Regions from separate parts of the Nisaea acidiphila genome, predicted to be linked through region 2. Evidence: predicted binding sites of a transcription regulator. Region 2 holds the regulator's gene; each other region holds the start of a gene.
The links. Region 2 encodes PhoB, which activates phosphate uptake and scavenging genes when phosphate is short. Its sites were predicted from a motif close to TNTCATAAAACTGTCA; they were not measured.
Positions count from the first base shown of each region.

Region 1: the regulator PhoB is predicted to act here: its motif matches at 3,851-3,866, upstream of phnD (phosphate/phosphite/phosphonate ABC transporter substrate-binding protein).
Region 3: the regulator PhoB is predicted to act here: its motif matches at 4,322-4,337, upstream of NUH88_RS04415 (RNA degradosome polyphosphate kinase).

Region 1 is NZ_CP102480.1:3,379,109-3,388,680, forward strand. Features, by position in the region: gene NUH88_RS15760 (acyl-CoA dehydrogenase family protein) at 1-522, shown strand, start outside; gene NUH88_RS15765 (NAD-binding protein) at 526-1,023, opposite strand; gene NUH88_RS15770 (NAD(P)-dependent oxidoreductase) at 987-1,517, opposite strand; gene NUH88_RS15775 (DODA-type extradiol aromatic ring-opening family dioxygenase) at 1,558-2,349, opposite strand; gene NUH88_RS15780 (DoxX family protein) at 2,360-2,791, opposite strand; gene NUH88_RS15785 (LysR family transcriptional regulator) at 2,915-3,820, shown strand; gene phnD (phosphate/phosphite/phosphonate ABC transporter substrate-binding protein) at 3,955-4,869, shown strand; gene phnC (phosphonate ABC transporter ATP-binding protein) at 5,072-5,929, shown strand; gene phnD (phosphonate ABC transporter substrate-binding protein) at 5,984-6,901, shown strand; gene phnE (phosphonate ABC transporter, permease protein PhnE) at 7,017-7,856, shown strand; gene phnE (phosphonate ABC transporter, permease protein PhnE) at 7,869-9,209, shown strand; gene NUH88_RS15815 (putative bifunctional diguanylate cyclase/phosphodiesterase) at 9,217-9,572, opposite strand, start outside.
Region 2 is NZ_CP102480.1:2,329,894-2,339,465, reverse strand. Features, by position in the region: gene NUH88_RS10730 (PadR family transcriptional regulator) at 51-590, opposite strand; gene dapB (4-hydroxy-tetrahydrodipicolinate reductase) at 746-1,543, shown strand; gene NUH88_RS10720 (DUF2244 domain-containing protein) at 1,560-2,057, opposite strand; gene nth (endonuclease III) at 2,186-2,827, shown strand; gene NUH88_RS10710 (hypothetical protein) at 2,851-3,315, opposite strand; gene NUH88_RS10705 (bactofilin family protein) at 3,326-3,784, opposite strand; gene NUH88_RS10700 (EI24 domain-containing protein) at 4,015-4,683, opposite strand; gene NUH88_RS10695 (adenosine kinase) at 4,911-5,903, shown strand; gene NUH88_RS10690 (AmpG family muropeptide MFS transporter) at 5,896-7,212, shown strand; gene phoB (phosphate regulon transcriptional regulator PhoB) at 7,213-7,911, opposite strand; gene phoU (phosphate signaling complex protein PhoU) at 7,947-8,660, opposite strand; gene pstB (phosphate ABC transporter ATP-binding protein PstB) at 8,687-9,478, opposite strand; gene pstA (phosphate ABC transporter permease PstA) at 9,504-9,572, opposite strand, start outside.
Region 3 is NZ_CP102480.1:940,194-949,765, forward strand. Features, by position in the region: gene rnd (ribonuclease D) at 1-497, shown strand, start outside; gene NUH88_RS04410 (Ppx/GppA family phosphatase) at 519-2,048, opposite strand; gene NUH88_RS04415 (RNA degradosome polyphosphate kinase) at 2,052-4,196, opposite strand; gene NUH88_RS04420 (SDR family oxidoreductase) at 4,371-5,153, opposite strand; gene NUH88_RS04425 (HdaA/DnaA family protein) at 5,201-5,917, opposite strand; gene NUH88_RS04430 (AI-2E family transporter) at 5,935-7,017, opposite strand; gene NUH88_RS04435 (DUF2066 domain-containing protein) at 7,037-8,308, opposite strand; gene purM (phosphoribosylformylglycinamidine cyclo-ligase) at 8,420-9,520, shown strand; gene purN (phosphoribosylglycinamide formyltransferase) at 9,517-9,572, shown strand, end outside.

The DNA.
Region 1 (9,572 bases), 1.0 Mb from region 2:
TTCGAGGATCTGAAGGTCGACCAGTCGGACGTTCTGGGGGCAGCTGGGCAGGGCTTCAAGCAGGCCCAGGTGCGGCTCGCCCCGGCGCGGCTGACCCACTGCATGCGCTGGCTCGGCGCCGCCCGCCGGGCGCACGACACCGCGCTCGCCTATGCCAACAAGCGTGTCGTCTTCGGCCAGCCGCTCGGCAAGCACGAGGGCGTCGGCTTCATGCTGGCGGACAACGAGATGGATATCCGCACCGCCCGGCTCTCTCTGATGCAGGCGGCATGGCTGCTGGATCAGGGCGAGACCGCGGCCGAGGAAAGCTCCATGGCCAAGGTGCAATGCTCTGAAGCGATCTGGCGCATCGTCGACAACGCCGTGCAGATCCTCGGCGGCATCGGCACCAGCTCGGACGCGCCGGTGGAGCGGATTTTCCGCGAGGTTCGCGGCTTCCGCATCTATGACGGTCCGTCGGAGGTGCACCGCTGGTCGCTCGCCCGCAAGGCCCTCAAGCGGGCGGCAACCGGCGACGTCTGAGCCCTAGCCCTTCAGCTTCGGCGGCGTCAGGCCGCCCAGCTTGCACTGGGCGTGCAGCAGGCCGGAGAAATCCTTCTCGCCCATGCCGAGCCCGGTGGTGGCGATGGTGAGGGATTCCTTTGCCGCGGCCCCCATCATCATTGGCAGCTTCTTGCTCTTGGCCGCCTCCATGATGAGGGAGAGATCCTTCAGCGCGAGGTCGATCTTGAAGCCCGGCTCGATATCGCCCTTCAGCACCTTGTTCGGCCAGCCGAGGGTCAGCGAGCCGTTCGTCGCGGTGGTCCCGTTCACTACCGTCAGGGTCTGTTCCAGCTCGAGTCCGAGGGCGGTGGCGAGGGCGATCGCCTCTGCGCTGAGCTGGTTCTGCGAGATGGCGAGGAAGTTGTTCACCAGCTTGGTGCGGATCCCGGTGCCCGGGCCGCCGCAATGATGGATCACCGAGCCCATGCCTTCGAGCGACGGCTTCACCCGGCCGAAATCGTTGCTGCTGGCGCCGACCATGAAGAGCGACTCGCCACGTTCGGCGAACTCGACGGTGGGCCGATCGGCGAGTCGACGAAGGCGAGGCCGGCCTCGACCAGCTTTTTCGAGAGCTCGTCCGTGGTCTCGGGATCGATGGTGCTCATGTCCATCACCAGCGTGCCGGGCTTGGCATTTTCCAGCACGCCGCCGGGACCGAGCACCACTTCGCGCACATGCGGGGAGGCCGGCAATACGGTGATGACGATGTCAGCGGCCTTCGCCACCTCGGCAACGGAGCCGGCGGCCTCCGCGCCCTTGGCTGCCAGCGCCGCAACGGCCTTCGGATTGATGTCATAGACGATCATGTCCGCGCCGGAGGCCTTTAGGTTGCGGGCGAGCGGCCCGCCCATGTCGCCGAGGCCGATGAATCCGATCTTTTCCATGTCTGTGAGCGTCCTTCCCTGGATGTTTGTTCTTATTGCGGCAAGCCTAGCGGCAATGCCCGCCCGGCGGGAAGGCGGCCGGGCGGGCATTCAGTATGGCGCGGAGGGCATGGATGCCAGCGGACTAGGATCAGGCGGCCAAGGCTCCGTCGCCGAAGGAGAAGGCGGACATGCTGATTGAGCTGTGGCTGAAGCTCCGGTGCAGGCGCGTTCCGTGATCCGTATCTCCGGCGCCGGCGGCGACGAAAAACGGCAGGAAATGTTCCGGCGTCGGATGTGCGAGACGCGCACTATCCGGGGCATCGGGAAAGTGCATGAGATCGTCCCAATCTCCGGACTCAGTGCCGAAGGCGACGAAATCGTCGAACGCGGTCGCCCAGACCGGAGGCGGGGTCCCCTCCGGACCGAGAGCGCGCAGATTGTGCGTGACCGAGCCGGAGCCGACGATCAGAACGCCCTCCGCACGGAGCGGCGCAAGTGCCCGGCCGATCTCGAAATGCTGCCGGGCGGTACCGCCTGCGAGCAGCGAGAGCTGCACGACAGGGATATCGGCTTCCGGAAAGGCCAGCAGCAGCGGCACCCAGGCGCCGTGGTCGAAACCGCGGGCGCCGTCGGCCTCCGCGGCGTAGCCGAGATCGGCGAGCAGTTCGATTGTCCGGCGGCTCAGGCCCGCATCCGTCCTTGCAGGGTAACGGTACTCATAGAGTTCCGCCGGGAAGCCGTAGAAATCGTGCACGGTTTCCGGTGTGCTGGCGGTGGTCAGGGCAAGGCGCGGGCTTTCCCAGTGCGCCGAGATGACAAGGATAGCCTCCGGCCGGCCGACCCGGCTGCCGAGCTCCGCGAGAAAGCGTTTCGCGGGATGCTCCGTCAGCAGCAGGTCGGGCGCGCCGTGCGGCAGGAAAAGGCTGGGTTGCTTGGTCATGTCGCTGAGCCTACTCGCTCGCGCTGGCCGGCGTGAGGGCGAGCAGGCGAGGGGTCTTGACCGCATAGGCACCGTCGCCGAGCAGGGCCTGGACGATCAGGGCCACGGCCCAGAACGCCGGGAATTCCCAGCCGCCGTTCGGGTTGCTGTAGAGCCAGCCGTTGGCCCCGTGCACCAGGAAGATCGCGCCGAGCAGGATTGGCAGGGTGGCAATGGAGACGAGGCGGGTCGCGAAACCGGCGATCAGCGCGGCGCCGCCGCCGATCTCGGCGAGGATGGTGAGATAGGCGAAGATGGCGGGCAGGCCGAGGCTCCCGAAAAAGCCGACTGTGCCGGCTGGCGTGAAGACGAAGAGCTTGAGCGCGCCGTGCGCGATGAAGAGCACGCCGAGGGAGAGACGAAGCAGGAGCGCGGCATAATCCGCATTCGAGGTGTTGGTCATCGGGGCATCCTTTCTGTTTCCGGAGCGGCATCGCGCGCCGTCGATGACTCGAGAATTAATTATGGCGGAAATTAGTTATAAGAGCGTCTTTTATTGAATGATAATAAACATTATGTTGCAAATATGGATTCGATCGAGCAGATGCGCATGTTCGCGGCGGTGGCGGCCACCATGTCCTTTTCCAGGGCGGCGGACCGGCTCGGTACCAGCGCCCAGAATGTCAGCAAGAACATTCGCGCTCTGGAGGACGAACTCGGCGTTCTCTTGCTTCACCGTACGACGCGGGTTGTTACCCTGACGGAAAGCGGACGCGCCTATCTGCCGCGCTGCAACCGTCTCGTGGAGGATTTCGACGAAATTCGCGCCGCCATGCGGGACGAAGGCGGGACGCCGAGCGGCAATCTCGTGGTCACAGCACCGCTGACCTTCGGCGAGGTTCACCTGTTGGGAGCGGTCGAGAAGTTTCTTGCCGCAAACCCGCAGGTCACGCTCGATCTCCGTCTGACCGACCAGCATCTCTCGCTGATCGACGAAGGGATAGACCTCTCGATCCGCATCGGACAATTGCAGGATTCCACCCTGATCTCACGCAAGCTTGGAGAAACACGGCTGATCGCCTGCGCGACACCCGCCTATCTGGACGCCCACGGCACTCCCGCGCATCCGACGGATCTGACGGCCCATCGCTGCATCTTCGATACCAACCGGCGCGCATCCGCGCAGTGGAGCTTCCGCGACGGCGCGGAGGCCCTGAGCGTTCCGGTCAATCATCGGGTCCGGGTCAACGGGGCGTCCGCCGTCCGGCAATTGATCCTCTCCGGTGAGGGGATCGGGATCGTGCCAAGCTACATTGTGGACGGCAATATCCGGGCGGGCGACCTTGTGCCTGTGCTTGAGCGCTACGAAGGAGACCGTTTGCCGATTTCCATCCTCTACCTCGCAAACCGCCACCTCTCCCGCAAGGTGCGTGCTTTCATCGATATTGCCGAGGCCGAAATCCGGGCCTGCCCGGATTGGAACGCGGTCTGACACCGAATCGGGTCGCGACTGCAACCTTACCGTCATCAAACGGTCAATCTAATCCTGTAGAGTCCCGCGACTTAACAGGTGAGCGGCTCCATCTTCAGGGGCCGGGCCAGCTATTGACCGAATTGGATAGAGCGATGCGACAGGCGTTCAAGCGTGCGATGTCTACCGCCGCCGCGCTCGGCGTGGTTGCGGGGCTGATGCTCTCCGGACAGGCTCCGGCCGCGGAAAGTCTGAAGATCGGTATCCTCGGCGGGATGGCCGTCGAAAACGGATTTGAGGCGCAAGAATGCCTGATGCGCGACCTTGCGGACCGGCTGGGGCTGCCGGTGACGGTGAATGCCTTCGCGTCCGGCAAGGCCTTGCATGATGCCTTGATCGCCGGTGAGGTCGATGTCGCTTCGCTTTCGCCACGTGCTTATAGCGCGCTCTGGCGGGCGAGCGCGGCTGCGGTTCAGCCGGTCCTGGCACCGAGCGGTCGGGGCGGCTCCAAAGGCTACCGTGCGGTCGCCCTGTCGCTGCCGCAATCGGACATCACGACGCTCGACGCTCTCAAGGGCAGGGAAATCGGCTTTGCCGATCACAGATCCCTGCCGGGATACTTCGTGCCGTCCGTGGCGCTCGAGCGGGACGGTTTCAAGACCGAGAACGAGGTCCGTACCGTGCAGTTCAGCGGCGGTCATCACGCCAATCTGACCGCGCTGGAAAGCGGCGCGATCGATGCGGCCTTCACTTGGGTGACGGACAGCGGCAAAGCGGCGTCCGATCCGCTGCAGAGCTTCAAGTCCGGGACAGAGGGGTCTCCCTTCGTCGAAGTCTGGCGCTCCTCCCTGATGCCAAACGGTCCGATTGTGCTCCGCAAGGCGCTCGCCGAGGACGTCAAGCAGGTCGTGACTGACCGGATGGCCCATATCGGCGAGACCGCGCCTGATTGCCTCGCCGCTGCTTTCGGGCGCCCGATCACCGGTCTTTTCCCGGTCGACCATGCCGACTACGAGACCTTCATCGAGGCCGATCTCAAGCGGATCTCGCTTTCCGTAGCCAGCAACTGAGCGTCGCCGCCGCCTCTGCGGGCTTCATGAAACTGAAGCAAAAGCGTCACGCAAACGACCCTCTCGATTGATACCAACGCCGAAGTCGGTTCTCGCGCGGTGTGATCTTTCCCTGCCGTTTGTCCGAAATTCCGGCCTCTCACGGGGGCGGCCCCGGAGGGCTTCAGCAAAGCCCCGCACGGCGCGAGATTCAGGAGTGGGCATGATCGAGTTCAAAAACGTTACCAAAGCCTTCGGAAACATGGTCGCGGTCGATTCCGTGACCTTCACGGTCGACAAGCCGCAGATGATCGGAGTGATCGGACGGTCCGGCGCGGGCAAGTCGACCTTCCTCCGTCTCTTCAACCGTCTGACACCCGCGACCTCGGGGCAGATCCTGGTCGAGGGAACGGACGTGCTCAGTCTGAAAGGCAATGCCAAGCGGCGTTGGCAGAAGGACTGCGCGATGATCTTCCAGCAGTTCAATCTGGTTCCGCGCCTCGACGTCGTCACCAATGTGATGCTCGGCCGGCTGAACCAGCACGGCACGCTGCGGTCCATGTTCAAGATCTTCTCGCAGCGCGATATCGACGATGCGCTTGCGGCACTCGACCGGCTCGGTCTTGCCGAGCGGGCGCTACAGCGGGTGGAAACCCTTTCCGGCGGACAGCAGCAGCGCGTCGCCATCGCGCGCGGTCTGATGCAGGAGCCGAAAATCATCCTCGCCGATGAGCCGATCGCCTCGCTGGATCCGCTGAGCGCCGAGGTGGTGATGGGCTCGCTCCGGGAAATCCACGACCGCGACGGCATCACCGTGATGTGCAACCTGCATACACTCGACACGGCGCGCGCCTATTGCGACCGGGTCATCGGCATGGCGCAGGGCAAGGTCGTGTTCGACGGCCCGGCGGACGCGCTGACGCCGGAGGCCGCGCGCGAGATCTACGGCGCCGAAGAGGGCCTCAACGAGTCTGTGACCTCGACCAGCATTTCCAGCGGCGCGCCGGTGCGCGCCAGATCCAATCCCTCAGCGGCGGGCCAGGGGGCCCAGGTTGCTGAGGCGAATGCCGCCACGGCGTGATCCCGGCCGAGAGCTGAGTCCGTGCGGCAAATGCAACCTAGGGAGTTATTAGGGATGAAGTTCGTTCGCAATTTCGCGATGGCGGCTGCCGTCGCCATGACGGCGTTCGGCGCTGCCGACGTCCATGCTGAAGACAAGATCTCCGAGTTCCGCATCGGCGTGCTCGGCGGTGAAAACCAGTCCGACCGTCTGCGCTCCAACGAGTGCGTGCGTTCCAAGGTCGAGGCGCTGCTCGGCGTTCCGACGAAGATCTTCGCGCCGGCCGACTATAACGGCGTCATCGAAGGCCTGATCGGCCGTAACCTCGATATGGCCTGGCTCGGTGCTTCGGGCTACGCCAAGACCTACATCACCGATCCGGAAGCGGTCGAGCCGGTCCTGGTCAAGATCAATGCCGACGGTTCCATGGGGTATCATTCCATCGGTTTCGCCCGCGTCGACAGCAACATCAAGTCGCTCGACGACATGAAGGGCAAGAAGTTCGGCTTCGGCGATCCGAACTCCACCTCCGGCTACCTGATCCCGTCCATTGAAATCCCGGCGGCCGGCTTCCCGATGGAAAGCGGCGACTATTTCGGTGAGGTCGTTTTCACCGGCGGTCACGAGCAGACCATCGTCGCGGTTGCCAACGGCGACATCGACGCCGGCGTGACCTGGGCCGACGGCCTCGGCGAGTGGGAAGAAGGCTACAACAGCGGCGCGCTGCGCAAGGCCGCCGACGCCGGTCTCGTCGACATGACCCAGCTGGTGCAGATCTGGAAGTCCAAGGTCATTCCGGAAGGCCCGGTCGTGCTCCGCAAGGACCTGCCGTCCGACGTCAAGCTGAAGGTTACCGGCCTGATCGCCGGCCTCGCTTCGCTCGATCCGGAATGCGCCTACAGCTTCATGGCCGGTGAAATCAAGGGCATGGCCCCGGTTTCCCACGAGACCTATGAAGTCATCATCGAAGCGCGCAAGCGTAAGATGAAGTAAGGAACGCGCAGGCGTTTCCTCAAACGATACGGTTCGGGACCGCGCCTTTGAGCGCGGTCCCGACCGGATCCCGGGGACAAGGTCTCCGCTCCGTTTCTCAAGCAGGATATTCCCTATGGTCGATGTGATGCGCCAGGACTTGCTCGCGCTCGAAGGCCGCCGCCGGCTCTATACCGGGCTCTCGGTGGTGCTTCTGATCGCCGTCGTGGCCGCGGGTTATCGCGAAGCATCAGCGCTGAATTCCGGCGGATTCCTTCAGGGGCTGCTGAAATTCTTCGACTATCCGTCGCAGATTGTGATGCAGGCTTGGGATCAAGGCTGGGAATTCTGGTCTCTGTTTCCAAAGTTTCTGCCTGCCCTGATCGAGACCATCAATATTGCGGCCGTTGCGACCATCATCGGGGCGGTCTTCGCCACCGTCCTGTCTCTCGCCTCGAGCCGGAACCTTGAGGTCCCGGCAGCGATCATCCCGGTCGTGCGCCGTATCATGGACATCATGCGCGCCTTTCCGGAGCTGATCATTGCTCTTTTCCTGATCTTCGTGCTCGGCGCCAGCCCGGTTCCGGCCGCCATAGCCGTCGCCTTTCATACCTCGGGAGCGCTCGGCAAGCTGTTCTCCGAAGTGAACGAGAATATCGACGTGAAGCCGCTCGAGGGGCTGAAGGCGACCGGCAGCAACTGGCTGCAGCGGGTCCGCTTCGGGGTCATTCCGCAGGTGCTGCCGAACTACAGCAGCTATTTCCTCCTGCGCTTCGAAATCAACGTGCGAGCCTCCGCAATTCTTGGTTTCGTCGGCGCCGGCGGTATCGGCACCGAGCTCAGCCGTGCGATCGGATGGGGGGCCGGCTCCGAGGTCGCTGCGCTTTTCCTGATGCTGTTCCTGTCGATCGTCGCGATCGACCAGTTGTCCTCCTATCTCCGCCGCCACTTCGTCGGCGCCGAGAATTTCAGCTAAGCGGAGGGACACATGGTCGCCGCAACAGAGCAAAGCACCGCCCTTATGGCCGAGACCGTCCGTGTTTCCGTCAGGAAGGCATCTACCGTACCCATGCTGTTGTTGGTGGGGGTGGCGCTTTACCTGATCTACGCCTGGAACGCCTTCGACATTACGGCGCTGCTGGAGCGTGCGCAGCTCTCCAAGGGGGCGTTGCTGATCTCCGACTCGGTCGCCTACAAGACCCATGTGACGAAGAATCTCCGGCGCGGCGATTTCGAGGTCGCGATCGAGGGCGAGCGCCACGCGACCTACAAGGACCTGCCGGACTGGGTGCGGGGCGATGCCGACAAGTTCTCCGTCGATCTCGGCGACGGCTATGTCGTCCGGGTGGAGGACAAGAGCCTCGCATTCGAAGTGCCGGGCTACGGCACGATCCGCTCGGAACTCGTCGGCAAGAAGATCGTGACCGAGCTCCCCGAGGGTCCGGTGCCGGACTGGCTGAAGGCGCGGGATGTGAAGCTCGACGCCCGCCCGACCTTCTCCCGCCGGGTGCAGATGTCCCGGGCGAAGATCGAGATCCACAAGTTCGACTATGGCTGGGAGAATTTCTGGTTCCCCTTCACCTCGGTGCTGCACGGAAAATCGTTCGGTGAGCTGCTGGAGATTGCCGGCTCTCCCGAGCGCCTGGATGCGGACATGCCGAACTGGCGGTTCATTCTCTCAAGCTTCTGGGGCAACCCGGAATGGCAGCACGGTATTGTGGCCGTCGCTCTGTTCGAGACCATCCTGATGGCCGTACTCGGCACCGTCACGGCAGCCGCCTGCGGCCTCCCGCTCGCCTTCGTCGCCGCTTCGAACTTCAACCCGAACGGCACCTTGCGTTTCGTCGTGCGGCGGATCTTCGATTTCGTGCGCGGCATCGACATGCTGATCTGGTCGCTGATCTTCATCCGGGCCTTCGGGCTCGGCCCGCTGACCGGCTCGCTTGCCATCGCCTTCACCGATACCGGCTCGCTCGGCAAACTGTTCTCGGAGGCGCTGGAGAATATTGATCGCAAGCAGGTCGAAGGCGTCGAATCCACCGGCGCCAACCGCTGGCAGCGTTACCGTTTCGGAGTCATTCCGCAGATCCTGCCGGTCTTCACCTCGCAGTTTCTCTACTACGTTGAGTCAAACACCCGCTCCGCGACGGTGATCGGCGCGCTCGGCGCCGGCGGTATCGGGCTTGTCTTGGTAGAGACAATGCGGACCCAGCGGGATTGGGAGAACACCTTCTATATTATCGGTCTGATCATTGTGATGGTGTTCATCATGGACAGTTCATCAAGCTGGCTCCGGAGGAAGCTGATCGCTGGCGGGGAGAAGCGCTGAGTGCTGATCAGTGGGCAGCGGCGTTTCGCTCTGTGAGCCAGCCCGTGATCTGCTCCAGCGGCATTGGGCGTCCGATAACAAAGCCCTGACCTTCTTCGCAGCCAAGGTTCCGGACCTCGTCGAGGGTCGCATCGTCCTCGATGCCCTCGGCAACCACCGTTAGGCCGAGCTTGTGCGCCAAGGCAATCGTAACTTCGGTCACCGATCGGCATTCGGGATATTTCAGCAGACCCCTGACGAACTTCTGGTCGAGCTTCAATTCGGAGAACGGGATCCGCACCAGTTGCTCCATCGAGGAGTAGCCGATGCCAAAATCATCGATCGAGAGATGAAAACCTTTCATTCGCAGCCGTGTCAGGATGT
Region 2 (9,572 bases):
GGATCTCGCGGACCATGGAGAAGCCGGAGCATACTACCGGTATGCCTCTATTAACTTATTGATTTTCTTGATTCTATATCAATCGCCGTTACGATGGCACGACCCTCGTGACGCAGGAACTCCAGAGCGGCGCGGCGTACTGCCAATGCGTATCGTACCGTGAAGCGCTCGGTATTGGACATGTCCCGCAGCGGTAAGGCCAGCAGCGACCGGATCTCCTGGTTCAGGACGCCGACACGCTCCTCCAGCAGTCGCTCGACCTCGTCCGGTCCGGCGAGATCGGCGAAATTCACGGCGGCGAGGAAATCGGACTTCAGCCGTTCCCCGGAACCGGACATTTCGACCTGCCGCCGGAGTTCATCGCGTCCGAGATCGGTGATTTCGAAGTTTCGCTGTTCCAGAGACTGTGTCGGGGCTCCGACCTCGATCACCGCGCCGCGGGCTTTCAGTTTTGCGAGCGCAGGGTAGAGCGCACCAGTGCTGACCGACTGGAAGTGCGCGAAATCGGTGTTGATGCGGCGCCGGATCTGGTAGCCGTTCGCCGGACCTTTCACAAGTGCGCCAAGGATAATATGACTGATTTCAAACATATTCTCAGCTCGATATATCATACAGAGACCGGAAAATCGAGACCTCGTGGAAGGAATTTCCCGCGCTCGCCCTTGCGGTCTCGACAGGCCCGGAAAAGCGGGCTACGCCTGTATCTCGACCGCTGGAAGGCTGGGGAGGGCCCGCGATGGGCAATGTGAAGATCGGAATCATGGGCGTCGCCGGAATTATGGGCCGGATGATTGCCAAACAGGTCCACCAGACCGCAAACGCAGCCCTCGCGGGCGGTACTGTTTTGCCAGGTAGTGCGGAAGAAGGTATTGAAATCGCGAAACTTTGTGGGTTCGATGCCGAGAGTCCAACAACCGTTTCCGACGCCGCTACGGTGTTCGCCGCAGCCGACGTGGTGATCGATTTCACCTCGCCCGCGGCGACCGTCGCCCATGCCGGCCTTGCCGCGGAGAGCGGGACCGCTTTCGTGGTCGGCACCACGGGGCTGACGGCAGAGGACGAAGCCCGCCTCGCGGAGGCGGCAAAGTCGATCCCTCTGGTCTATGCGCCGAACATGAGCCTTGGCGTCAATCTGCTGTTCGATCTGGTGAAGAAGGTTTCGGCTGCACTGGATGAAAGTTTCGATATCGAAATAGTCGAGATGCATCACCGCCGTAAAGTCGATGCCCCCTCCGGCACCGCGCTGGGTCTCGGCAAGGCGGCGGCGGAGGGGCGCGGGGTCACGCTGGAGGAAAAGGGCGTGCTCTCCCGGGAAGGCGTGACCGGACCCAGGGAAGACGGGCAGATCGGCTTCGCGACGTTGCGCGGCGGCGACGTGGTGGGCGATCACACGGTGATTTTCGCTGGCCCGAACGAGCGGATCGAGCTTACCCACAAGGCGGCGAGCCGTGAGATTTTCGCCGCGGGCGCGGTCAAGGCTTCGCTCTGGGCCGCTGGCCGCAAGCCGGGTCTCTATGCGATGCCGGACGTTTTGGGGCTTTAGACGGAAGAAAGGCCCGTCAGGCCGGCCGCAACGCGGCGAGGGCTGATCGCAGATTGTCCGCGAGGTCCGTCTTCTCGGGCGGGGAGAGGAAAGCGCCGATCTCCAGGGTCTGTCCGTGACTGCGGAGAATGAGCCGGTTCGCGCCGCTGCGCTCCTCCTCCACCAGAACATTCAGCCAATAGGGCTGAAGATTTTTCTGCAGCACCCGCCGGCCGCGCACGAAGCGCTCGACCGAGAGCCGCTCCCGGGTCAGGTGCAGGGTTTCGTAGCGCCGTGCATCCCGGTAGCTGAGCCGGAAGGCGATATAGATCAGCAGGACATCGAGCCCGAGGAAGCCGACCACCGGCCAGGCGCCGGCGATCCAGAACACGATCCCGATTGCGGTGCTGCAGGCTGCGATCGCGAGCATCAGTATCAGGAACCCAGTGGGGGAGAGGCTCCGGTGCGGATAGAGCACCGCGTCGAAGAGCGGCTCTTCTTCCCTGTCCCTTACTGAATTTCCAGACTGGCTCACTCTGTCGCGTCCGGCTCTGTTGCATGGCGATTTCCGAAGGCTTTAACCTGTGGCCGCCGCGCACCAAAGGCAATAGACAAGAAAGCGCGGCGGTTTGCCGAGGAGAGTGCTGGCACATGGCCAAACGAATGACCAACGCGGCGGTAGATGCCTTTTTCCAGCGGCTGAGCGACCGCGATCCGGAGCCGGTGGGGGAGCTGGACTACGTCAATCCCTATACCCTCCTGGTGGCCGTGGTTCTGTCGGCGCAGGCGACCGATGTCGGGGTGAACAAGGCGACGGGTCCGCTTTTCAAGGTTGCCGACACGCCGGAGAAGATGGTCGCGCTCGGGCTCGAGAAGGTGCGGGACTACATCAAGACCATCGGCCTCTTCAATTCGAAGGCGAAAAACGTCATCGCTCTCTCCGAGATCCTGATCCGCGAGCATGAGAGCCGGGTTCCGGAGGACCGCGAGACGCTGGAGCAACTTCCCGGCGTCGGACGCAAGACCGCCAATGTCGTGCTCAACATCGCCTTCGGACAGCCGACCATTGCGGTCGACACCCATCTCTTCCGGGTTTCGAACCGAACCGGCATGGCGCCGGGCAAGACCCCGCTCGCGGTCGAGAAGGCGCTGGAGAAGCGGATCCCGGAGAAGTGGTTGCTCCATGCCCATCACTGGCTGATCCTGCATGGCCGCTATATCTGCAAGGCGCGCAAGCCCGCTTGCCCGGTCTGTCCGGTCAGCGATCTCTGCAATTTCAAGGACAAGACGGTCGAGCCGGCCTAGGGCTTGCCCACGGTCCGGGCGGGTCAGCTCTGCGCGGCGCGTGAGATGCCCTGACGGAGCAGTGTCACGAAGCATTCGTCGCGCGCCACATCGGTGTCCCTGCGCGCACGGAACTCGTAGTAAGTGACCGCATAGCCCCGGTCGAGCTCGTAGAGAAACAGGTCGAGCACGCAGGCTTCCGTCCGGTATTGCCAGACTTCCGCCGACATGTCCCGGCGAATGAAGGACGGTTCGCCGAGAATGACGGAAAGATCCGCCTGATGCAGGTCGAGCAGCCGGCTCGGATCGCGTTCCGCCTGGCTGAAGCGTTTCGGCTTCTCCGGCGCGACCGGTTCATTCCGCCTGGCCGTTTCGGCCGGCTCGGCAGCCGCCGGCGCGGGGCTCACCGCGGCCGTCTGTTCGGCCCGGCCCGTTTCGGAGGCTTTCTGCACTTCGCCGCCGCAGCCATATAGCGCGGCGGCAATCAGGATGGTCGGAACGAAACGCACGGGAACCTCATCACTCCGCGGCTGCGGGTCCCGAGCTGTCGCTTTCCTTGAAAACCGAGATGTCGCCCTCGATCCTGCCGCCGAGCTCGACTTCGAGCCTGCCGAAGCGGACCGACCCTGTCACATGGCCGGTGCTGCGGACGGTGAGTGTGTCGCGCACCGTCAGGGTGCCTTCGAATTTTCCGCCGATGACGGCTTCATCGATGATCACCTTGCCCTTGAAGCGGCCGGATTCGGTCACCTCCAGATGGCGGCTGTTTTCCAGCGTCGCATCGACATTGCCCTCGACGACGAGAGAGTCGCAGGCGGTGATTTCGCCGGTCAGCGAGATCTCCGGACCGACGGTCAGTTTCTTGGCTTCGCCGCCGCGCGGCGCTGCGGCCCGCCGGCTTTGCGCGCCAGGCAGATCGAGGGTCCTGCGCGGGATTTCCGGGACGAAACCGGATGAGGAAGGTTTGCTCGGCTGCATGATGGACTCCCCGTCCGGCTTGTCTGCTTTGACCCCTGTGAAGGACGGCGCCGCCGGTTCCAAGCGGTCCTCCGCGCGAGGCATAGCTGCGTTCGCGCCGGGATTGGTTGCTCCGCTGCTGCCGGTCGTAGCCTCGGAGCCGGATTTTTTACGCCGAAACATCTGATCGTCAACTCATATGTTTTTGCAGGAATTTCAGGTCATCGACCTTAATACTCAATGGTTTATTATCATTTCTTCATGTCGTTCCGCAAGTATTCGAAACGATGGAGCATAAAAGCGGTCGCAATAACCGGTCCGGCAAGGTTGAGGATCGGGATGGTCATGATCGCCGCGATCAATACGCCGCTGATGAAGACGGCGCCGGATTTGCGTTTTCGGAGTGCTTTCGCCTCCGCCGGTTCCATCCGCCGCATCGCCACCATCTCGAAGAATTCTCGGCCGAGCAGATAGCCGTTTGCCCCATAGAAGATGACGATATTGAGCCCCGGTACGAGGAGATAGACGGGCAGCAACAAAATGTTGACGGCAACGGTGATCGCGAGGAAGCGCAGGCCCTCAAGGATGGCCTCGCTCAGCGGTTGCGGCCGTGCCGGGCCAAGCGTCGGGTAATGTTTGGCTTCGACCGCGCCGGAGACGGAGTCGAGGAACAGGCTCGATATCGCGTTTGACGCACCGGGGAAAAAAACAAGGCCTAGGATGACGACGATCAGGCTCGCGACCCAGGCCGCGAGTTCGTCGAGCCAGCCGCCGAAAAAGGCGAAGAAGTCGAGCACGAACCAGACCGCCGCGCCTAACAGAAAGATGGTCGCGAGCGAGCCGATGACGCTGAGGATTATGGGATTGCGCAAGCGTGGATCGGATAGCTGGCCGAGAGTGGCCGTCAGGGCTGAAAACATCGATCCTCTCTTCTCTTCTGTCCGAACCGCGACGGAATAGATGGGGTTGCGTGCGCGGGGACCAAGCATTTCGTGCCTCTAAGAGCACAGTGCCCTGGTGAGTACAAGGCTTCTCGGGTGAAGCGTCTTCCAATGCCATCGTCGCTCCAGTACCTTGTCGGCCGAATTCAGGCGGACGGAAGTTCCGCGATCCAGTCCCTCACCCTGCTTTCGGGAGCCGCCCGCGCATGTCAGCCAAGTCCCTCGACGTTACCTGCATCGGAAACGCCATTGTCGACGTCATCACTCGTGCCGATGACGCGTTTCTTACAGAGAACGGCATCGAGAAAGGCGCAATGAACCTGATCGACGCGGATCGCGCGGAGACGCTCTACGGCAAGATGGGCCCCGGGATCGAGATGTCCGGCGGATCGGCAGGGAACACCGCCGCCGGGATCGCAGCCCTGGGCGGCGCCACCGCCTATATCGGCAAGGTCCATGACGACACGCTCGGCAAGGTCTTCCGGCACGACATCACGGCGATGGGCGTCAGCTTCGAGACCCCGCCGACCCTCGACGGTCCGCCGACCGCGCGCAGCCTCATCCTGGTGACGCCGGACGCGCAGCGCAGCATGAACACCTTCCTCGGCGCCTGCGTGCAGCTCGGCCCGCAGGATATCGACAAGGACAGGATCGCCGCCAGCAAGGTGGTCTATCTCGAAGGCTACCTGTTCGATCCGCCGGAAGCGAAGAAAGCCTTTGTCGAGGCCGCGAAGCAGACCCATGCGAGCGGCGGCAAGGTCTCTCTGACCCTCTCGGACCCGTTCTGCGTCGACCGGCACCGCGACGCCTTCATGGAACTGGTCGACCACCATATCGACATCCTGTTCGCCAACGAGCAGGAGCTGCTGTCGCTCTACCAGACCGAGGATTTCGACGATGCGCTGCAGAAGCTGCGCTGGAGCTGCGAGTCCGCCGGCGTGACGCGCGGTCCCAAGGGTTCCCTTGTGCTGCACAAGGACGAGGTTCATGTGATCGATGCGGATCCGGTGGAACAGGTAGTCGATACCACGGGCGCCGGCGATCTCTACGCGGCGGGCTTCCTCTACGGTTATACCCAGGATATGGCGCCGGCCGACTGGGGCCGGGCCGGCAGCGTCGCCGCCGCCGAGGTGATCTCGCATTACGGCGCCCGTCCCGAGGCCGACCTGAAAGAGCTTCTGGCGGCGCGGCTTGGCTGACGCGGCGGCCGGCTTGCGCGGCTGGCTGGCGGAGACGGCCGCTCTCTATCTGAAGCGGCGCGTCCTCGTCGTGCTCCTGCTCGGTTTTTCCAGCGGCCTGCCGCTGCTCCTGTCGTTCTCGACGCTGAGCGCCTGGATGCGGGAGTCTGGCGTCGATCTGACAACCATCGCCGTCTTTGCACTCGTCGGCACGCCGTTCACATTGAAGTTCCTCTGGGCGCCGCTGATGGACCGTCTCGCGGTGCCCGTGCTCGGCCGGATGCTGGGGCGCCGGCGGGCCTGGCTGCTGGTGACCCAGCTCGCCCTGATGACGGCGATCGTCCTGATGGGCGCGACCGATCCGGTGGCGACCCCGTGGCTGATGGCCTTCTTCGCCGTCATCGTGAGCTTTTGCGCGGCCAGCCAAGACATCGTGGTCGACGCATTCCGGATCGAATCCCTTAGAGAAGACGAGCAGGGCGCGGGCGCGGCGGCCTACACTCTCGGATACCGGGTCGGCATGCTGGCGGCCGGTGCGGGCGCGCTCGTCGTCGCGGACCAGGCCGGCTGGTTCCTCGCCTATCTTTCGATGGCGGCACTCGTCCTGATCGGCGTCTTCAGCGCACTCGCAAGCCCGGAGCCGGGGGACAGTCCGGCGACGGACCAGCCGCCTCAGACGCCCTACGAGTGGCTGCTGAGCGCCGTTTACGAGCCGTTCGCGGAGTTTCTGACCCGGCGCGGTGCGGTCCTGATTCTCGCCTTCATTCTGCTCTATAAGCTCGGCGATGCCTTTCTCGGCACGCTGACCAACCCGTTCTATATCGATCTCGGCTTCAGCAAGACCGAGATCGCCCAGGTGACGAAACTGTTCGGACTGGTGGCGCTGCTTGTCGGGTTGTTCGCCGGAGGGGCGCTGGTCAAGCGTCTTGGTCTGCTGAAAGCCCTGCTTGTCTCCGGCGTATTGCAGGCGCTTTCAAATCTGATCTTCGTCGCACAGGCTCTGGCCGGACACGATATCTGGATGCTGACGGCGACCATCGGGGTGGAGAATTTCACCGGCGGCATGGGGACCGCGGCCTTCGTCGCCTATCTCTCGAGCCTGACCAATGTCGCCTTTACCGCGACCCAGTACGCGCTGCTCTCGTCCTTCATGGCCTTCGGCCGTACGGTGCTCAGTTCCGGCGGCGGGTGGATCACCGATCATATCGGCTGGATCGGTTTCTTCCTGGCCTCGACGGCGATCGCGGTGCCGGGACTGATCCTGCTTCTGGTGCTGATGCGGATGTTCCCGCCGGAGCGCTCCGGCGGGGTGGTGCGGGCCGAAGCCTGATCAGGCCGGCGCGGTCGGCCGGTCGAGCGCGTAGCCCGCGGACCGCACGGTGCGGATCAGATCCGATTCCGTGTCGATATTGATCGCCTTGCGCAGTCGGCGGATATGCACATCCACGGTGCGCGGCTCGACATAGATATCCGGTCCCCAGACCCGGTCGAGCAACTGCTCGCGGGAGAACACCCGGCCCGGATGCTCGAGGAAATAGCGCAGCAGGCGGAACTCGGTCGGGCCGAGATGGATCTCGCGGCTGTTCCGGCGCACCTTGTGGGCGGCCAGATCCATTTCCAGATCCTCGAACTGCAGTGTCTCCGCGTCGCTCGCCGGACGGGTCCGGCGCAGCACGGCACGGATCCGGGCGATCAGCTCGCTCGGGCTGAAAGGCTTGGTGATGTAATCGTCGGCACCGGCATTGAGTCCGCGGATCCGGTCTCCCTCGTCGCCGCGCGCCGTCAGCATGATCACCGGAACGCCTTTGGTTTCCGGCGTCCGCCGCAGCCGGCGGCAGACTTCGACGCCGGAGAGCAGGGGAAGCATCCAGTCGAGCAGGATCAGGTCCGGGCCCTTTTCCATTGCCAGCAGGATGGCTTCCTCGCCGTCGCCGGCTTCCAGGACCTCGAAACCTTCGCGTTCCAGATTGTAGCGCAGCAGCGTGACGATCGGGGCTTCGTCCTCTACCACGAGGATTTTGGGGTTCATCATGTTCATCGGATTACCACTCTCGATTCTACCGATTACTCAGGCATCTCAACGATATAGCTGGCGTCCTCGCCTTTCGGGCGGTCCGCTTCCATCTTTGTGCCCTTGACCTGGAAATGTACGGTTTCGGCGATGTTGGTCGCGTGATCGCCCATGCGTTCCAGGTTCTTGGCAATGAACAGAAGGTGAGTCGATGCCGTGATGTTGCGCGGGTCCTCCATCATGTAGGTGAGGAGTTCGCGGAAGAGGCTGGTATAGAGCTCGTCGATATCCTCGTCCCGGTGCCAGGCGGCGACGGCGAGTTCGAGATTGTCGTCCGCGTAGGCGTCCAGAACGTCCTTGATGAGCGACTGGACAAGGGCGCCGATGCGCACGATGCCGTTGGCCGGCGGGATCTCAGGCAGACCGCTCAGCACGATCGCGCGCTTGCCGATATTCGCAGCGTAATCGCCGATTCGTTCGAGATCGCTGACGATCTTGAGACTTGCCACCACGGTCCTGAGATCGCCGCCGAGAGGTTGGCGCAACGCGAGCAAGCGCAGGCTCATCGCTTCGATCTCCGCCTCGAGGGCATCGATCTGGTCGTCCGACGTCTTGACGCGCTGGGCGAGGGTCTGATCCCGGCGATTGACCGCGCGCACCGCCGATTCGCACTGCGCTTCCACAAGCCCGCCCATCTGGGCGATCTTTGCTTTCAGGGCTTCGAGATCCTCATCGAAAGAGCGGACGATGTGGTCGTTTACTGGCATGGGCAAATTTTCTTTGTCGGTTCCGATCAGCCGAACCGTCCGGTGATGTAACCCTGGGTCCGGGAGTCGGTCGGGTTGGTGAAGATCTGCTCGGTGTCGCCGACCTCGACCAGCTCGCCGAGATGGAAGAAGGCGGTGCGCTGGGACACGCGCGCGGCCTGCTGCATCGAGTGGGTGACGATCACGATGGTGAAGTTCTCGCGCAGCTCGTCGATCAGTTCCTCGATCTTCGCGGTCGCGATCGGGTCGAGCGCCGAGCAGGGCTCGTCCATCAGGATCACTTCCGGATTGACCGCGATCGCGCGGGCGATGCAGAGACGCTGCTGCTGGCCGCCGGATAGTCCGGTGCCGGGCTCCTGCAGGCGGTCCTTCACTTCCTCGAACAGGCCGGCCTTGGTCAGGCTGGTTTCGACGATCTCGTCGATCTCCGCCTTGCTCGAGGCCGTGCCGTGAATGCGCGGACCGTAGGCGATGTTGTCGTAGATCGATTTCGGGAACGGATTCGGTTTCTGGAACACCATGCCGACCCGGGCGCGCAGCTGCACCGGATCGAGTCCGCTATCGTAGATGTCCTCGTCGTCGAGCGTGATCTTGCCTTCGACGCGGCAGATATCGATCACATCGTTCATCCGGTTCAGGCAGCGCAGGAACGTCGACTTGCCGCAGCCCGAGGGGCCGATCAGCGCCGTCACCTCGTTCGGCTTGATCTCCAGATCGACATCCTGCAGCGCCTGCTTTTCGCCGTAGAACACCTTGACCTTGTCGCCCTTCATCTTGGGCGTGGCGCTTGCGGCAGAGGATCCGCTCTTCTTGCTCATCTTTGACTTCTCGCTCATCGGGTTCTTACCAGCGCCGTTCGAACTTCTTGCGGAGCAAGACGGCCACGAAATTCATGAAAATCAGGAAGGCCAG
Region 3 (9,572 bases), 1.4 Mb from region 2:
TCGCGGCGTTTCGCGAGCGGGAAGCGCGCCAGCGCGATGTCCCGCGCAATCGTATCCTGCGCGACGATGTCCTGATGGATCTCGCCGCGCATGCGCCGACCACGCCGGAAGACCTCGCCCGCACCCGGACCTTCAATGCACAGAGCGCGAACGGACGGCTCGGCAAGGAAATCATCAAGGTGGTCGAGAAAGGCCTCGCGATCCCACCGGAAGAGTGCCCGATCCTCCCCGTGAAGGAAGACAAGCGTGAGGCGCCCGGACCGATCGTCGAGTTACTGAAGGTGCTACTCAAGATCCGCTCGGACGAGGAAAAGGTCGCCGCCCGCCTGATCGCCAACGCCTCGGAGATCGAAGCGATCGCGCTGGACGACGACGCCGACGTGCCCGCGCTGAAAGGCTGGCGCCGGGAAATCTTCGGTGGCGACGCGATCAATCTGAAGCATGGGCGCATCGGCCTCACCGCCGACGACGGCAAAATCAAGCTGATGCGGCTTTGAGCCGGCCTTCGCGCCGGTCGCTCAGCGCTCGATACGGATATCCTGGCCCAGCGCTTCCGATAGAGCGGCAATCCGCCGCGTGACGACATCGCCGGCAAGCCCCCCCTGATGGCCGTGCATGCTGATCACGAAGCCCCGTTCGCCGACCATATCGCGCTCCCGCTCCAACAATGCGCTTTCAAGCAGCTCTGTCGCGCCACCCGACAGGGTGAGCGCCAGTCTCAACGCCAGTCCGACATTGAGCGCGAGGTCGCGCCGGCGCAGCGACAGGAGTTTACGAACCCTTTGCGTTCCCTCCTCGTCGATACCGCCGGTATAGCGGGCAAGGATGGCATAGGCGAGAAAGACCCGGTCGGCATGATTGAGACCAACGACCGGCAGCCGCAGCACGCGCTGAAACGCGTGCTCGCCGCGATAGCTCGGATGCTCGTTCCAGGCGAAGTCGCTGAGGGCGCAGGCCGCCCGGATGAGACGCTGTTCGCTCGCCGGCACATCCTCGAAGAATGGCGCGATCCAGCGCTCCAGAACTTCCGGGTGCGGGCTGAACCGGCTGCTCTTGTAGGCGATATCCATGCAGCTATCGACCAGCGGATCGCGTGCCTGTTCGCCCTGCGGAAGACGGTCGTAGAGACAGCCCTCACGCAATCCGAAGGACGAGAACACCACCTGGCGTGCCTTGCCGAGCTCAATGGTCCGCTTCAAAACCAGGGCCGTCACCGGAAGCTTGTCGACACGACGCTTTGAAACCGCGTCGAGCGCCCGCAACTCCTTGCGGCCCATGCGTGCGATTTCCTCGAGAAACCGCACCGTCTCGTCCGCGCCGATCGCATAGTGATGAATTACTTCCAGCGGATAGTCGGTCAGCTCCATATGGGCCCTGGCAAGGCTTCGCCAAGCGCCCCCGACGGCGAAGAGATCGCGTCCCTCCAGCGCGTCCAGCCAGGAAACTTTCCGCAAAATGGTATCGATCCGCGCAGTCAGCTCATCCCGGTTCTGACGGGTCAGTTCGCCCAGCCGGAGCGGCCCGAGAGGCGTGGTTTCGAACCGTCGCGCCTGCCCGTTCTGGACATCCACCAGCTCGAGACTCCCGCCACCGAGATCGCCAACGACGCCGTCGGCCTGCGGGAACGCGCTGATCACGCCAAGGGCTGAGAGACGGGCCTCCTCGTCGCCGGACAGCACCATCACACGATGCCCGAACCGCTCCTCGATCGCCGAGACGAACTCGTCTCCGTTGCGTGCATCGCGGACCGCGGCAGTCGCGAGCACGCTGACTTCCTGCACGCCCATGCCTTTGGCGATGGTGAAATAGCGCTCCAGGTTCTCCAGCGCGGATCGGACACCCTGCTCGGAGAGATGGCCGGTTTCCTGCAGACCTGTGCCGAGGCCGCAAAGTGCCTTTTCGTTGAAGAGCGGGATCGGCATCCGCCCGTCGCCTTCGAAGACAACGAGACGGACCGAATTCGATCCTATATCGAGAACGCCGACGAGGCCGTGATGATCGAGATGAGTGCCGGATTTCCAGGCATCATGCGAGATGGATACAGACAAGCCTTATTCCGCGCCGCTCAGCTTCTTGGGCATCTCGTTCGACCGTTTCAGAGCACTGCCGCGGCCTGACAGGCTCGGGTTGGTCATAAAATAATTATGCGCCGAAAACGCCCCGCTGTCCGCCTTCACCCGGACATAGTGGCCATCTGGCTGACCGATCCAGGAGTTGGTCTCGTCCTTCAGGTTGGCGACCATGATCTGGTCCAGCACCTGCCGGTGAACCGTGCGGTTCTCGATCGGCACGAAATGCTCCACCCGCCGGTCCAGGTTCCGCGTCATCCAGTCGGCGGAGGAGATGTACACTTTCGCCTGATCGGAGGGAAGCTTCCGCCCGTTGCCGAAGCAGAAAATTCGCGAATGCTCGAGAAAGCGTCCAATGATGCTGCGAACCTGAATATTCTCCGATAGCCCTGCCAGTCCGGGACGCAGACAGCAGATCCCCCGGATTACGAGATCGATCTTCACCCCCGCACCGGAGGCCCTGTAGAGCAGGTCGATCAGGTCGGGGTCGACAAGCGAGTTCATCTTGGCCCAGATCGCGGCCGGCTTGCCTTGCTTGGCGAACGCGATTTCCGCCTCGACGAGATCCTGCAGGGTCTGGCGCATGGTCAGCGGCGAGAGCGAGAGTTTGTCCATCTCCTGCGGCGTCGCGTATCCGGTCATGTAATTGAACATGCGCGCCGCGTCGCGACAGAGCACCGGATCGCAGGTGAAGAAGGAAAGGTCGGTATAGATCTTCGCCGTGATCGGGTGGTAGTTGCCGGTGCCGAAATGCACATAGTTCCTGAGACCGTTGCCTTCCCGGCGGACCACCAGAGATATCTTCGCGTGGGTCTTCAGGTCGACGAAACCGTAGACGACCTGCACACCGGCACGCTCTAGATCCCGGGCAAGCCGGATATTCGCTTCCTCGTCGAAGCGGGCCTTGAGCTCGACCATCGCCGTTACCGACTTGCCGGACTCCGCCGCCTCGATCAGCGCGCTGACGATCGGGCTGCCTTTCGACGTCCGGTAAAGAGTCTGCTTGATCGAGACCACCGCCGGGTCGGCCGCCGCCTGGCGCAGGAACTGCACGACGACGTCGAAGCTCTCGTAGGGGTGATGGACCACGATATCCTTGGCCCGGATCGCCGCCAGACAGTCGCCGCCGAAATCGCGGATCCGTTCGGGGAAGCGAGGATTGAACGGCTTCCAGAGCAAGTCGGGACGCTCGCTGACAATGAGCTGCGAGAGATCGGCCAACCCGACCATTTCGTCCAGCGTGAACACGTCCTCCGGCGCGACCTTCATCTCCTCGACAACGAAAGCGCCCAGAGATTCGGGCATGTCGCGGTTCATCGACAGGCGAATGACGTTGCCCCGCCGGCGCCGCTTCAGCGCGGATTCGAACGAGAGCACCAAATCTTCGGCCTCTTCGTCGATTTCCATCTCGCTGTCGCGCAGCACGCGGAAGATACCGTGTCCAGCAACGGTGAAATTCGGAAACAGCTCATCGGCATATTTGATGATCACCTGCTCGATGGCGATGAACCGGATATCCTTGCCCGGCAGGCGCACGAAGCGGCTGATCTGCGCCGGCAGAGGCAGCAACGCCTCCATCTCCGCACCGGACGCGGCCTCGTTCAGCTGCAGAGCCAGGCAGACACCGCCATTCGGCAGAAACGGAAAGGGATGCGCCGGATCGATGGCGAGCGGCGTCAAGAGCGGGAAGATCTGGTCGATGAAATGCGCATCGAGCCACTTCCTGTCGGCCGCCGTCAGGTCCTCACCATTGACAAGATGGAAGCCGGTCCTGCGCAACTCGGTCAGAAGCTTGGTCAGATATCGCTGCTGCACCGCGATCAGCTCGGCGGCCTTTTCGGCGATAGCGCGCAGCTGGTTGCTCGGCGAAAGCCCGTCCGCGCTGGCGGTGGTCACCCCGGCATTCACCATGCCTTTCAGGCCGGCCACACGCACTGTGTAGAACTCGTCCAGGTTGGAGGCGGAAATCGAAACGAAGCGCAGGCGCTCCAGCAACGGATTGGCCGGGTTGTCGGCCTCTTCAAGAACGCGGTGATTGAAGCCGAGCCAGGACAGTTCCCTGTTGAAAAAGCGCTCGGGCGACGCGGGATCGACCCGCGTAATGTTTTCCGGCTGGCTCTCGCTCACGGGACCGCCTCCTTGATGTCGCGACAGACTTGCTGGACCTTGCAGCGCAAACAGCGCTTCTGCTGTCTTAACACAGGTCGGCCCGGGATATGGAATATCCCGGGCCGGAAACTAGTCCTGTCGCGTTTCAGTTCGATGACGATTTTCCCGAGATCTCGGGGAAACCTGCCGGTCCTAGAGCGTGCTCCGGAACGCGCCGCCGTCCATCAGTAGGTTCTGACCGTTGATGTAACCCGCATGCGCGCTGCAGAGGAAGGCGCAGGTCTGGCCGAACTCGTCCGGCGTGCCGAAGCGGCCGGCGGTGTGCTCGGCGCCGTGCTGCGCGAAGAAGGTCTCGAAATCGACGCCCGCCTTCTCCGCCTGGATCTTCATGTTGCCGCGCAGCCGGTCGGTATCGAACGGGCCCGGCAGCAGGCCGTTGATGGTAACCCCGTCTTTGGCGACCTCACGGGCGATGCCGGCGCAAAAGCCGGTCAGGCCCGCGCGGGCGCCGTTGGAGAGACCGAGGATCGCAATTGGCGACTTCACGGCGCCGGAGGTGATGTTGACGATGCGGCCCCACTTACGCTCGATCATGCCGTCGATCGTCGCCTTGATGAGATCGATCGCGGTCAGCATGTTGCCGTCGACCGCCTTGATCCAGTCGTCCCGGGTCCAGTCGCGGAAATTGCCCGGCGGCGGGCCACCGGCATTGTTCACAAGTATGTCGATCTTTGCGTCGAACGGCGCCAGCGCCTTCTCGCGGCCTTCCGGCGTGGTGATGTCGCAGGCCACCGCATGCACGGTCACACCGGTGGCTGACCGGATCTCGTCGGCCGCCGCCTCGATCGCCTCTGGCGTCCGCGAGCAGATGGTGAGGTCGACACCGTTCTGCGCGAGCGCCAATGCAGAGGCCTTGCCGAGCCCCTTGCTCGAAGCGCAGACGAGCGCCTTCTTCCCTTTGATTCCCAGATCCATCGATAGTGCTCCGTTTGTTGATTGTTTTCGGTCCCCAGCGGCCGATGCTAACCGGCGCCCCGATCCTCCAGAACCCGGCGGGCGAGCGGCAGGGTGATCCGGCGCCCTTCGGCCAGCGACAGGGCATCGATGGCTTCCACCAGCGCCCGCGCCTCGGAGAATGATCGTTCCATGCGCCCGACCAGGAAGGCCAGAACCTCTTCAGCAACGAACAATTGCCTGTCGCGAAAGAGTTTGTCCATCACGCCGGCGATCAGCGCATCGTCCGGATCGCTGATCGCCACCGCCGGCAGCGCGGCGAAACGCGATTTGGCATCGGCCGGTGTCAGGTTCATCCGGGAGACCGGCGTGCGGGACAGCACAAGGAGCGCTCCGCGCCGTTCGACGATCATGTTGTAAAGGTGGAAGGCCGGCACGCCGGGCAGGCTCTCATCGACATCCTCCAGCACGACATGACGCTTCTCGCCAAGTAAGACAGGCAGGCCCGCAACGTCGAGATCGGACGGCAGCAGCAGCACGGCATCGGCTTTGCGCGCCCAGACTTCCGCCAGATGCGATTTTCCCGAGGCTTCCGGGCCATGGACATTGAGGCCCCAGGTCGCCTCCGGCCAGGCCGGCCAGGAATCGATCCAGGCCGTTGCCCCCTCGTTGCAGCTGGAGACGAGGTATTCGCCGCGATCGAAGGCCGGGCGATGCTCCAGCACGAGAGGGAGTTGCCGGCCGGCGCCGCCAGCGGGGCGTCCTGCTTTGTTCTGTTCCGTCATTCGTTTCGTAATTCCGGTCAGTTGCCGTCGGTCTCGTCGTCCGCCGGCGGTATCCCATGTAGATGGAGCGGGCTCGCCAGATATCGAGAGAGCGCGAAGCGCACGAGCACGCCTATGACCGCGGCGACCGGCACCGCGATCAGCACACCGAGGAATCCGAACAGAGCGCCACCTGCCAGGAGCGCGAACATAACCCAGACCGGGTGCAGGCCGACTGCGTCGCCGACAAGGTTCGGAGTCAGGAAGTTACCCTCGATCGCCTGCCCCGCGACGAAGATCGCCGCGATGATAGCGATCGGAGTCAGGGAATCGAACTGCAAGGCGGCAAGGCCAATGCTGAGCGCTCCACCGAAGATCGAGCCGACGAACGGCACGAAGGATATCAGCCCGGCGAAAAGTCCGATGATGACACCGAAATCGAGTCCGGCGAGCGAAAGCCCAACCGCATAGAAGCCGCCGAGGATCAGGCAGACCGTTCCCTGCCCCCGGACGAAAGACGCCAGCGTGCTGTCGATGATCCCGGCCTGCTCGCGGATCGTGTTCGCTTGCGCGCGCGGCAGCCAGCCGTCGATTGCGGCCACGATGTGGTCCCAGTCCCGCAGCAGATAGAAAGCGACAATCGGCGTAATCACCAGCAACGAGACCAGGTTCGCGAGCGCCGCGCCACCGCTCAGCAGTTCGCCGGCAAAAGAGAGGATCCATTTGCCTGCCTGGGTCGCGATGGCCGGCAGGTTCAGCTTGTCAGCCCCACCATCGCCGAGCCAGGCGCGCGCCATGTCGAGGAGCGGCTCAGCCATGATCGAGAGACGCTCGATATATTTGGGCAAGGTTTCGGCCAGCAGCACGACCTGCGCCTGAATAAGCGGAATCAGAAGCAGCAGCACACCGGTCCCGGCAAGAAAAAAGCCAAGCAGAACGACAGCGGTTCCGAGCGTCCGCGACATGCCGATACGCTCGCAGCGGTCCACGATGGGGTCGAGGAAATAGGCGATCGCCATGCCGGCCGCGAACGGCACCAGCACGCTCTTCAGTACATAGACCGCGAGCAGGAAGGCGGCCAGAAGACCGACCCAGAAGGCGAGCCGTTCACGCTGCGTCATGAGCCGTTCCTCGCATCAGTCATTGCACCAGCGGCGGCAGAACGAGAGGCTGGGCCGGCGCAGGAAATGCTTGCGGCACCGGTTCAACCGGCAAGGTCTCCTCCGGCAATGGCGCCGGTCGGTACCGCTCGGGCAGCTCGGTACCGTCCTTGTAGAGCAGCCAGCTATCCTGCCACTGCGTCAGAACGAAGTTCCGCTGCTTGAGCGCCAGCGCGAGTTGATCCGCATCGCCGTTTACCCAGACGTCCAGCAATGCCTCGTTACGGGATATCCGCAGCAATTCCCGGCGCGAGATTGACGAGATCTGCTCAAGCCCGTCGCGCACGTCGAGCCAGTATTCGAACGAGGAAACCGGCACCAGGACCGTAACCCGCGTCTCAAAGCCGGGGCTGATCAGATTTTCAGATTTCCAAGACTCCTGAATCTCGGTGCTCGCGGCCCTCGCGGCCGCGGAAAGCAGATCGCCTTGCGGGTCGCCGGGATCCGGTACCACCGTGCGGATCAGCGACTGGCCGTCGGCTATCCCTCCGACATAGGTCAGGTTCAATTCGACGGCCTGAGTGCCGCCCTCCGCGCCAACGGTTCGGGCATTCGCCACCACCGCCTGTGCCGCGCCGTAGCGCGCCGCGATCGCCTCAATCGCGTCGCGGTCGATCAGCACTGCCTGCACAGCGGTAATGTCCCTGATGTCCGCGAGATCGCCGTATGGCACCGTGATCGGCACCAGCCCGTCACCGAAACTCCGGTCCAGCCAGGCGGCGAGCCACGGACTCTCCTCTTCCCAGAGCAGCGGCTTTTGGCCGTCGTTATAGACCGGGAGAATCAGCACCGGGCGCGAGGCAACTTCGGCATAGCCCACACCGTAGGCCCCGAAATGCTGACGCACCGCCGCCGGATTGAAGCGGAAATTCAGCGAGCCGAGATAGCGGACGTCCGAGGTCCGCTCACGCGCGACTTCGTAACCGACCGTAAGCCCCACCAGCTCGTCGCTCGAGATCGGCGGCAACAGCGTTTGCTGCCCGGCAGGCACGAGACGGTCGACCAGACGGTCCCATGCCGTCCGGCGGCCCTCCATGATCGCCTGGGCCTGCGCTTCCGCAGCGGTCGCGGCCTGCACGTCGACGGCCACGCCTCGGATCTCGAAAACCCGGTCGACGTCCGATTGCGCCCGAACTCCTTCCGGCGTCACGCAGAGCAGCATTGCGCATGCCGCAAGCAACCGGACACAGACGACGCCGATTCTTCCCGCCGGCTGCCGTCCTGCAGCCGTTTTCGCTATCCGTTCGAACATCCCTGAACTCTCCGGCCCGCGGCCAAATCCGCTTGCGGTCCAAGCGCCCCCGTCATAAACCCTCAACCGGGCAGAATGAAGGCACCCGGCACTGCCCGACCCTTATACCGGATGGCTGAGGAGGAGACCATAACAGGCCTCGACAGACCCAACCGCCCCCTCACCTACAAGGAAGCGGGCGTCGATATCGATGCGGCGGACCGGCTGATCGACTTCATCAAGCCGCTCACCAAATCCACAATGCGTCCGGGCGCGGACGGTTCCATCGGCGGCTTCGGCGGCGTGTTCGATCCGAAGGCGGCCGGTTTCAATGATCCTGTCTTCGTCGCCGCGACGGACGGGGTCGGCACCAAGCTCCGCCTCGCCATCGATACCGGGAACTATTCCGGCGTCGGCACCGATCTCGTCGCGATGTGCGTGAACGATCTGGTCGTCCAGGGCGCAGAGCCGCTCTTCTTCCTCGACTATTACGCCACCGGCAAGCTCGATGTCGAAGCCGCGCGGACGGTCGTCGCCGGGATCGCCGAAGGCTGCCGCCAGTCCGGATGCGCGCTGATCGGCGGGGAAACCGCCGAGATGCCGGGCATGTACGAGGACGGGGATTTCGATCTCGCCGGATTCGCGGTCGGCGCGGCCGAGCGCGAGAACCTTATCCTTGAGCCGCGCGCGTCGGCCGGCGACATCATGCTCGGTCTCGCCTCCTCCGGCGTGCATTCCAACGGTTTCTCCCTGGTTCGGCGGATCGTCGACCGCTCGGGCCTCGGCTGGTCCGACCCGGCGCCGTTCGACAAGAGCCAGTCCCTCGGCGACGCGCTGCTGGCGCCGACCCGGATCTACGTCAAATCCTGCCTCGCGGCGCTCGCGACCGGCGGCGTCACCGGCTTCGCCCATATCACCGGCGGCGGCCTGCTCGACAATCCGCCGCGCTCCTACGCCGACACGATCGCGGCCGAGATCGATGTGACCACCTGGGATCTGCCCCCTGTCTTCCGCTGGCTGGCCGAGACTGGGGGCGTTCCGGCCTCGGAGCTCGCACGGACCTTCAATTGCGGTATCGGCATGACCGTGACCGTGTCCCCCGACAAGGTCGACGCCGTCACCGAGGCGCTGAGCGCCGGTGGCGAAACCGTCTACCATATCGGCCGGCTGGTCGAGCGCGTCGACGGTGCGCCGTCCGTGACGCTGGAAGGGCTCGGGACCTGGCCCGCGTGACCAGCAAGCTCAAGGTCGGCGTGCTCGTTTCGGGCAGCGGCAGCAATCTGCA